Regions from separate parts of the Telluria sp. B2 genome, predicted to be linked through region 1. Evidence: predicted binding sites of a transcription regulator. Region 1 holds the regulator's gene; the other holds the start of a gene.
The links. Region 1 encodes FliA, which starts transcription of late flagellar genes. Its sites were predicted from a motif close to CTAAAGTTTNNNNNNNNNNNGCCGNTA; they were not measured.
Positions count from the first base shown of each region.

Region 2: ACSUZJ_RS19055 (flagellar protein FliT) is a predicted target of FliA. The motif match lies at 3,082-3,108, and genes of this name have one in related genera.

Region 1 covers NZ_CP196525.1:1,414,404-1,419,421, reverse strand. The annotation lists gene ACSUZJ_RS06355 (hypothetical protein) at 1-336, opposite strand, end outside; gene motD (flagellar motor protein MotD) at 560-1,294, opposite strand; gene ACSUZJ_RS06345 (flagellar motor protein) at 1,300-2,043, opposite strand; gene ACSUZJ_RS06340 (RNA polymerase sigma factor FliA) at 2,025-2,753, opposite strand; gene ACSUZJ_RS06335 (MinD/ParA family ATP-binding protein) at 2,768-3,610, opposite strand; gene flhF (flagellar biosynthesis GTPase FlhF) at 3,603-5,018, opposite strand.
Region 2 covers NZ_CP196525.1:4,295,705-4,300,722, forward strand. The annotation lists gene ACSUZJ_RS19045 (M13 family metallopeptidase) at 1-196, opposite strand, end outside; gene ACSUZJ_RS19050 (M1 family metallopeptidase) at 221-2,854, opposite strand; gene ACSUZJ_RS19055 (flagellar protein FliT) at 3,159-3,440, shown strand; gene ACSUZJ_RS19060 (FimV/HubP-related protein) at 3,864-5,018, opposite strand, start outside.

The DNA.
Region 1 (5,018 bases):
CAGCTCCTTGCCTGGCGCGACCGGCACGTAATCGTCCGCCGTCAGCGCCGCGCGCTTCACCATCTTGCCGGTGTAGTCGAGCGGCCGGCCGTCGAAGGCGCGCACGTCGAAGCGGCGCCCGGTCAGTTCCTTTTCTTCCGCCATTTCGCGCGGGATCCAGATGGTCTGCTTGCCGTAGTTGTACACCGTCAGGTGGACCAGCGCGCGGCCGTTCACGGATTCGACTTCGATCTTGTTTCGGACTGCCACTTGGGGGTCTCCGGGGGCGGCGCCCGCGAGTGCGGGCAGGAAGCTGGCCGCCATCACGGTGGCGAGCAGGAAGGGTCGGCGTTGCATGGGTGCTCCATATGCTTGTGTGATTCCATTGTGCGGGCGGGAGACGGAAATGCCAAGGGCGGGGGTGGGTTTGACGTTCCGTGGTAGCGAAGGGTGAGACGGCGTGGACACAGGTGTCCACCCTACGCAACCCCGCAGTTGTAGGGTGGACACCTGTGTCCACGCGGTATAGAACGCTTGATGAAAGATTATTTCACCAACAGCAATAAAATGAAATTTTCTTTCACTCCGGCTTCGCCGCCAGGATCGTCACCGCGACCCTCCGGTTGCGCGCCCTGCCCGCCTCGTCGTCGTTCGACGCCACCGGCCGGTTCTCGCCATGCCCGACCGCCGTCATGCGCGCCGGGGCGATGCCGTTCTCGATGAAGAGCCGCACCACGCTGCTGGCGCGCACGGCGGACAATTCCCAGTTCGATGGAAACAACGGACTGGCGATCGGCACGTTGTCGGTATGCCCCTCGACCTCGATCGCATGCGGATCGTCCTTCAGCAGGCCGGCGACCACGCCCAGCGTCGCGCGCGATGCCTCGCCCAGCGCCGCCTGGCCTTGCGCGAACAGCACGCTCTCGCTGATCTCGACACTGACGCCGCGCGCGGTCTGCACCACGCGCACCTTGCCCGATTCGACCAGCGGCGCCAGCGAGGCGCCCAGGTCGCGCGCCAGGGTGTTCATGCGTTCGCGGTCACGCTTGGCCGCCTCCGCGCGCTTGCGCGCGATGATGCCGGACAGCGGCAGCGGCTCGATCGTGCTGCTGGCCTGCGGGGTCTGCGGATTGCCGCCGAAGGCGCTGCCCAGGGCGTCGGAGAGCACCTTGTACTTGCCTTCGTTGACGATGGAGATGGCGTACATCACGACGAAGAAGGCGAACAGCAGCGTGATCAGGTCGGCGTAGGAAATCAGCCAGCGGTCACGGTCCTCGCCATGCGGCTGCGCATCGTCGTAGCGTTTGCGCGCCATGGTCTTCAGCGCTTTGCCAGCAGGCTGGCCACGCGCTCTTCCACCACGCGGGTGTGGTCGCCGCTGGCCAGGTCGTGGAAGACCTCGGCCAGGATCTCGTACTGCACCACCTGGTCGGCGACGATGGCTTTCAGCTTGTTGCCGACCGGGAGGAAGAACAGGTTGGCCAGTCCCACGCCGTAGACGGTCGACACGAAGGCGACCGCAATGCCCGAGCCGAGCCGGGACGGATCGGACAGGTTTTCCATCACGTGGATCAGGCCCAGCACCGCGCCCAGGATGCCGATCGTCGGCGCATAGCCGGCGGCCGATTCCCAGATGCGCGCCGCCTGGCGTTCGGCGAATTCGAAGGCGTTGATCTCGGTTTCCAGCAGGTTGCGCAGCTTCTCCGGCTGGATGCCGTCTACCACCAGGCGCAGGCCCTTCTGGATGAACAGGTCCTTGGTGCCCATGTACTGCTCGAGCGAGAGCAGGCCGTCGCGGCGCGCGCTCAAGCTCCACAGCGCGATCGCACTGGCCAGCGGCTGGCGCTGGCTGCGCGGCGGGAAGAACACCCAGCGCAGCATGCGCATGCCGCGCCGGAAGCTGCGCGCTTCGGATTGCAGCAGCACCGCGCCGAAGGTGCCGACGACGACGATGGCGAAGGCCGCCGGCTGGAACAGGGAGGCGAAGCGGCCGCCGTCGAGCGTGTGCCCGACGAACAGGCCGGCCAGCGCCAGCGCCAGGCCGATCAGGCTGGCGAAGTCCACAGTCTCTCCCGCAGCGACGCACGCAGGCGCGCCACCGCTTGCGTGTGCAGCTGCGACACGCGCGACTCGGAGACGCCCAGGACGGCGCCGATTTCCTTCAGGTTCAGCTCTTCCTCGTAATACAGGCCCATCAGGATCTTCTCGCGCGGCGGCAGGTTGTCGATGGCCTCGATCACGGCCGAGCGGAAGTCGGTGTCGAGCAGCGCGCGCAGCGGATCGGATTCATCGACGGCATAGCGGTCGAGGAAGCTGTCGTTGCCGTCGTCCTCGTGGAAGTCCTCGTAATACACCAGCTGGTGGCCGCCGCCTTCGAACAGCATGTCCTGGTAGTCCTCGAGCGACATGTCGAGCGATTTGGCGACTTCCGATTCGCTCGGCGGGCGGCCCAGGCGTTGCTGCAGCGTGGTCATCGCGCCCTCCACCTTCTTCATGTTCTGGCGGGTGCTGCGCGGCATCCAGTCGTTGGCGCGCAATTCGTCGACCATCGCGCCGCGGATGCGCAGCACGGCATAGGTCTCGAACTGGGCCCCGTGGTTGTCTTCGTAGCGGTTGATGGCGTCCAAGAGGCCCATCATGCCGGCCTGGATCAGGTCGTCCACCTCGACCGAGGGCGGCAGCTTGGCCTTCATTTGGTGGGCAAGACGCTTGACCAGCGGCTGGTGCTGGGTGAGCAAGTGATTCTTGTCCGCTTTCCCTTTGACGGTATACATACTTGTGCTTTTTCTTAAGAACGCGCGCCGCCGTGGCGCCCCAGCCCGGCCATGCCCGGCAAGGCGAAGCGCCCGGCGAGCCGGCGAAACGCCACCGAGGCCCCGGCCAGCGGGAAGGCGTCGACCACGGTGCGCCCGAGACGCGCCGCGCGGTGCAGGTATTCGTCCGCCGGCACCGAGCCCATCGAGCTCAACGTTACCGCCAGGTAACGACTTGCCGCCGTCGCCATATTATCGTAAACCACCTTCGCCTCCGCCTCGGTGGCGCCGGTGACCAGGATGCCGAAGGGACGGCGCCCGAACTCCTGGGCCAGGCGTTTGATCAGGGCATAGGCGTTGGTGATCGAGGTGGCGCTGTTCGACACCTGCACCACGATTTCCGAGTCGGCCAGCATGGGCACGGCGAAGCCGCCTTCACGGTTCAGTTCGCCATCGACGATGACGATGCCGCCCTGCCCTTTCACCAGCACCTCGAAGGCTTTCGCCAGGCGGCGTTGCTCATCGCTGCCGGTGCGCGGCACGACGCCATCGCGTGCCAGCAGGGCGACCTGGAAGCCTTGCGGCGCATGCTGGACCACCTGGTTCAGCGCGCATTCCTGGCGCGCCACCTGCATCAAACTGACATGGCGTTCCATCTCCAGGTGGCAGGCGACGCCACGCGTTACGCCATCCCTGCGTTGGCAGGCGTCGACGATCATCACGTCGTTGCCGGCCTGGGCCAGCGAGGCGCCCAGGTTCACCAGCATCGCGGCCTTGTCGTCGCCCGGCGTGGCCGACAGGAAGGTCACGACGCGCGGCTTGGGACCGGCCAGCATCCGGCGCAGGCCTTCGGCCTGGTCGAAGTCGAAACTAGCCAAGGCGCACCCCGCGCAGGCTGCTGTCGCTGGCGACGTTGCCGGTATGCGCCATCACCAGCGGCAGGTCGGCGTCGTCGAACTGGTTGCCGGCATCGCGGCGGCCGCGGAAGGCGCGGTCGACCAGCATGGCGCGGTCGGCCAGGTGCAGGTCTTCCGGCACGCGCTGGCCGTTCGAGATGTAATGCAGGTTCAGCTTCTGCCGGATCACGACGTCGAGCACGCTGCCGATCGAGGCGGCTTCGTCGAGCTTGGTCATGATGCAGCCGTGCAGGCCGCTGCCCTGGTAGGCGCGCACCACTTCGTTCAGGGTCTCGCCCGTCGCGGTCGCGTTCAGGCACAGCAGGCGCTTCACGTCGGCGCCGGCGCCGGCCAGCATCGCCACCTGCTCGGTGACCATCTGGTCGCGCTGCGACATCCCGATGGTGTCGATCAGCACGGTGTGCTTGTTCCTGAGCTCCTTGAGTGCGATGCGCAGGTCGGCCTCGTCCTTCACCGAGTGCACCATCACGCCCAGGATCTTGCCGTAGATGCGCAGCTGCTCGTGGCCGCCGATACGGTAGGCGTCGGTGGTGATCAGGGCCAGCTTCTCGGGGCCGTGGCGCATCACGCAGCGCGCCGCCAGCTTGGCGGTGGTGGTGGTCTTGCCGACGCCGGTCGGGCCGACCAGGGCAAACACGCCGCCCTTGTCGAGCAGCGTATCCTCGTCGGCCATGGTGGTCAGGTTACGGGCCAGCACGGTCTTGATCCAGCGCATCGCCTCGGCCGCGTCCTTGTTGGCCGGCATCTTGTCGATCAGGTAGCGCGACAGCGAGGCCGAAAAACCGGCGCCCAGCATCTCGCGCAGCACGACCGCCTTCTGCGGCTCGCGCTGCTGGGTGCTGCCCCAGGACAGCTCGGCCAGCTGGTTTTCCATCACGCCGCGCATGGCGCGGATCTCGCTCATCATGCCGTTCATCTCGGCGGCGGCCGATTCGCGGGCCTGGGCGATCGCGGCCTGCATCATCTGGGTCATGGCGGCCATGTCGAAGGCCGGCTCCGGGGCCGGCGCTGCGGCGCGGCGCGGAGCAAAGGCCGCTTCGAATTCCGGCTCCATCTGCGCCGCGCGGCGCGGGGCGAAGAAGTGTTCCGGCGCCGGGGCCGGTGCGGACGGCGCGGCGCGGCGGTTCACGAAGGACGAGGCTTCCTGGTCAAAAGCGTGCAGGTGATCGAGGCGCGGCTGGGGCGCGGCCATCTCCGATCCGGCGGCCGGGGAGCCCAGCGCGGCGACGTCGTCGTTGTCGAGTGCGAGGATCTCGACCACGCCATCGACGGGCCGGTTCGAGAGGATGACGGCATCGGGTCCGAGCGCATCGCGCACCTTGCGCAAGGCTTCCCGGGATGTTGCCGCTGTAAATTTCTTCACATTCAT
Region 2 (5,018 bases), 2.6 Mb from region 1:
GCAGCACGGTCATGCCGGCGGGCTTGTCGGCGGGCTTGGCGGTCGCTTTGTCGACGGGCCTGTCGGCCGGCTTGTCGGCCGAACTTGCGGCGGCCGGCGCCGTGGCGGCCTGGCCGGCGGCAAAAGCCGGCGCAGCCATGGCGCCGCACAGGGCCAGGGCGATGGCGGTGCGGGTCAGGGTCGGGCTTGTCTTCATGGGTTTCCTCATAGTCGTTTCCGGTTACTGTTGCGGCGCCAGCGCGGCGCGTACCTGGGGCAGGAGGCGCGCCTTCTGCGCGGCGCGGATGCGGATGCCGTTGCCCACGCGCTGGGCTTCGACCTGGGCATCCTGGCCGAAGTTCTTGGCCACATAATGTTCCATCATATCCGCATGGCGCACCTCGACGGAGCTGCCGACGATGTCGGCGTACACCCGGTTGCGCTCGACGGCATCGGCATTGCTCAGCAGGGCCTCGCGGTTGGCCACCGCAAAGTCCCATACCTGGTCCGGATGCTCGCGCGCGGCGCCGATGATCATCAGGTAGGCAATGGTAGGCGTGACCTGCGGCGACAGCGCGATGCGCAGCGCGGCGGCGGCCAGCGCGGGATCCTGGACCGCGACCAGGGCCCGCGCCAGGCGGTTGCGCTCCTCGTCGTTTTCGGCCGCGGCGAGCGCCTTCGCCAGGGCGTCGAAGGTGGCGGCGTCGGCATGCATGCCGACCGTGCCGAGTACGAAGTCGAGCATTTCCGGACTGGTCGAGGCCGGGTTGCGCAGGTAGCCGGCGAAACGCGTGCGCGCTTCCGCGATCGCCGCCTGGTCGCCGCTGCGGGCCAGGGCGCCGGCCAGCAGAGCGCGCAGGCGACGTTCCTCGCTTGCCTCGCCGGGTTTCTCGTTCCAGCCGAGCTGGGCGAACTTCGCTCCCGCGAACTGGCGCGTGAAGCGGCGGACCAGCGCCTGTTCCTCCTCGCCGCGCGCCAGGCTGTCGAGGGTGGCGAGGTTGGCCAGGGTGGCCGTCCACACGGCCAGGCGCGGCTCGTTCCCGAGCTGCGCGACCAGGTGCAGGTAGTCGCCCAGCGGCCTGCGCCCGGCCGCCACCAGGCTCCAGGTGTCGGCCAGCAGTTTCAGGCGGGTGGTGTCGGGCAGGCGCGCAAGATCCTTCGCCAGGGCGTCGAAGCTGGCGCGGTCGTACTGGATGCGGTAGAAACCGACGCTCTGCGGGTCGACCACCAGGGTGCCTTCGCAACTGCCCTGGGTGAAGCTGGTGCCGCGGCTGGACAGCAAGGTGGTCCAGGCCCGGCCGCCGACGGTGCCGACCTGCAGCGGCACGTGCCACAGGCGCTGTTCGGACGCCGGTTCGTCGAGGCGGTACTGCTCCTGCGACAGCGTCACCTTGCGCTTGCCGTTCTCGCAGCTCTGGCTCACCGAGACCAGCGGATAGCCGGGCTGCAAGGTCCAGTCCGAGGCGACTTTGCCCACCGGCTTGCCCGACGCCTTCTCGAGCGCGGTCCACAGGTCGTTCGAGGTCGTGTTCGAATACTTGTGGGTCGCCATGTAGGCGCGCAGGCCCTTGCGGAAGTGCTCTTCGCCGACATAGGCTTCGAGCATGCGCAGGAAGGCCTTGCTCTTGATATACATGATGGCGTCGAAAGCATTGGCCGCCTGGTCCTCGTTCTCGATCGGGGCCTGGATCGGGTGGGTGCTCTTGCGCGCGTCCAGGTCGAGCACCTTCTCGCGCTGGGCGATGTCGTCCAGGTGGGGACGCCACTCGGGGTGGAAGTGTTCGGTGGCCTTGGCCGCCATCCAGGAAGCGAAACCCTCGTTCAGCCAGAGGTTGTCCCACCAGGCCATCGTCACCAGGTTGCCGAACCACTGGTGCGCCAGTTCGTGGGCGTTGGCCTCGAAGGCAAGCTTCCTCGTGCCTTCCGGGCTCTTCTTCGGGTCGACCAGCAGCAGGGCCTCGTTGTAGACGATGCCGCCCCAGCTTTCCATCGCGCCATAGAAGCCGCCGGGAATGGCGATCTGGTCGAGCTTGGGGAGCGCATAGGGAATGTCGAAGTAATTGTTGTAGTAGTGCAGCAGGTCGCCCGTGGCCGCCAGCGAAAAGGCGGCGGAACCGAGCTTGCCTTCGGTCGTGACCACGCCGATGTCGACGCCGGCCCGGCGTGTCTGCGCGCGTTCCAGTTCGCCCACCACCAGCGCCATCAGGTAGCTCGGCATCTTTGGCGTGGGCGCGAAGGTAATGCGCTGCCTGCCGCCCGCCAGCGGCGCCTGTTTCTCGACCGGGGTATTCGAATAGGCCTTGAAGCTGGCCGGCAGGTCCACCGTCAGCCTGAAGCGGGCGCGAAAGGCCGGCTCGTCCCAGGTCGGCAGCAGGCGCCGCGCGTCCGCCGGCGCCAGCAGCGTGGCAACCAGCTTCCTGTCGGCGCCGCCGGTCTTGTAGGACACCCCGAACAGTCCCCTGCCCTCGCGGTTGATCTGGCCACGGAAGGCCAGGGACAGCGCATAGCGGCCGGGCGCCAGCGGGGCGCCCAAGTGGAAAGCGACGGTCTGCCGGGCCTCGTCGAGCCGGGGCTCCAGGATTTGCTTCGCCATGCCCTTGCCCGAGAGCGTGGCGCGCTCGATGGCGAGATTGGCGGCGTTCAGGACAATGCGCGAAGTCGGCTGCAGCACCTCGATCTCGACGGTCTGCGACCCGCTGAAGCTGTCGCTGGCCATATCGGGCACCAGGTGGGCGTCGTACAGCAGCGGGATCACATCCTTGGGCAGCTTGCCGGGAGTGGCGGCAAACGAAAACGGGGCTTCGGCCTGGGCCGCACAGGCGGCCAGTGCCAACGCGACGGCGGCGGCGCCCCGCGATGGTCGGTAATGTCTCATCGTTCCTCTCTGTTTTTATTAGTGGGTGCGCTCCTGGCGGCGCAAGGACCCAGCACGCACTCTACGAAACCCCGGCATCGTGCATGGACGAAATGCGACAGACTGCGAAAATCGGGCCTGGACTGCACAAACCCGGCAATACGCATGGCCCTGCCCGGCTGTTCAGGCCGCGAATCACTGCGGCCGTCCCTTGCCAGAATATTTTTCAAATTTTTTTAGCAAAAGGGCTAAAGTTTTCGACACCGCCGCCGTAAAAGGAGGACAACCGGTCATCCGACCGGAGAAATATTGTCACGGTGCCAGCATGACCCAGAACGAAGTCCTCGCTATGTACGAAAATATCGCCGGCCTGACGGGCAAGATGGCCGCCGCGGCGACAGCCGGGGACTGGAGGGGCTTCGACAGCCTGGAGGACCAGTGCGCCGTGCAAGCCAGCGCCGCCGCGACCGGCGTGCCGGCGCTCGAAGGCGCGCGCCGCCTGCGCAAGATCGACCTGCTCAAGCAGATCATGGCCAACGACCGCGCCATCCGCGAGGTGACCGAACCCTGGATGGGCCAGCTCGACCGCGCAATGTGCGCGCACTGAGCATCCTGCTCCGCCACCTGTAAAAAGCGCCTGCGGGTGCTTTTTTATTTCCGGACGCCAGCGCGGGACGATCCGCGCCAGGGTGGCTCCGCCAGGACGGCGGCGCCAGACAATAAACAAAAACAAAAAAGCGCCCGCAGGCGCCTTTTGCTGAAGCGGGATGCTCCCGCCACATGAATTCGGAGAGCGAACACCAGGCTAGTCCTGGTGATCGCCTCTTTGCCGGTTGCATCCGGCGTCCCCTGCCGCTGTTGGCAGCGAGACCGCTTCCGGAGACAGGCGTCTTGCGACGTACATCCGGTTTCCCGCGCCACGCTATCGGTGGTGGCTGCGCCGGACCCTGGGCCGTTTTTTGTGGTTTTGTTAACCAGCGAGTTCAGTATAACCGAATTTTCCAGCTTGTGTAGACATTCGTGCGCGCCCTCACTCCGCCTGGATAATTGTTTTTTCGTCCACGGTTTGCGGCGCCTCGGCGGATGCCTGTTTGCCCCGGCGCAGCGCCATCAGGCGCGCTTTCACGGCGGCCATGAGCCGCGGTCCGGCGCCTGGTGCGGCGGCGCTGTCCTGCGGGAGGACGACGACTTCCGGCTCGCGCACCGGATTCAGGACCTTGCCCGCCGCGGCGCGCCGGCGGCGCAGCAGCACGGCCCCGCCCAGCAGCGCCAGCAAGGCGCACACCCCGCCCGCGATCAGGAGCCAGGGCGTCGGCTCCTCCGGCGGGGCGGCGGGCCTGGGCTTGCGGTGAATGCGCGGCGACGACGCCGGCTTCTCGCCCGGCTGCAGCGCGGACTGGGCCGCGGCTTCGGCGGCCGACTTCACGCCGGTCGCCACCTGCAGGACCTTGACCTTCTCTTCGAGCTGGCCGAGCTCCTGGCGCAGGGTTTCGTTTTTCGCGCCAAGCACGGCGCAGGCATTGGCTTGCGCATTGACCTGCGCATCGGCTGCTTGCGGGGCGCAGGCGGCAGGCGCGATCGCCGCTTCGGCCGCGGGCGCCTGTGCATCGTGCGCATCCGCGTCCGCCGTGATCAGTGCGGCGCGACGTTTCGGCGGCGCTGGCTTGCGTGCGGGAGTCACGGCGCGCACAGGGCTGGCCGGCGCCGGCGCCGCGGACGCTTTCGGGGGCTCCGCCAACACCGGCGCGGCCGCCACGACCGGCGCCGGTGAGGCTGCGGGTGCCGGCGCCGGATGCGGATCGGGCGTGAACCACAGCGTCACCAGGCGCACCGTGCGCTGTCCGCCGTCGACCAGCTCCAGGTAAACGTGCAGGTGCCGGCTCTCGACCGGCTTGCCCGATGTCAGATGCAGGAACTGTTTGCCGCCCTGCCTCGTCACAGCGATGTCGAGGCTGTTCAGCACCGCCGGCATGGCGATGTTCGCGCCGCGGTACACATCCGGGTGCGCGAGGCGCACCTGGACCGGCCTGGACGCATCCTCGACCAGGGTCAATTCGACGTCGGCGGCAAGCGCCTGCCCGATATGGGAGCGCACCCGCGCATCGCCCAGTTCGGCGGCAGGGACAGGGCCGGGCGCCGCGCAGGCGAGCAGGACGGTGGCAAGGATGTGGGAAGGGCGAATCGC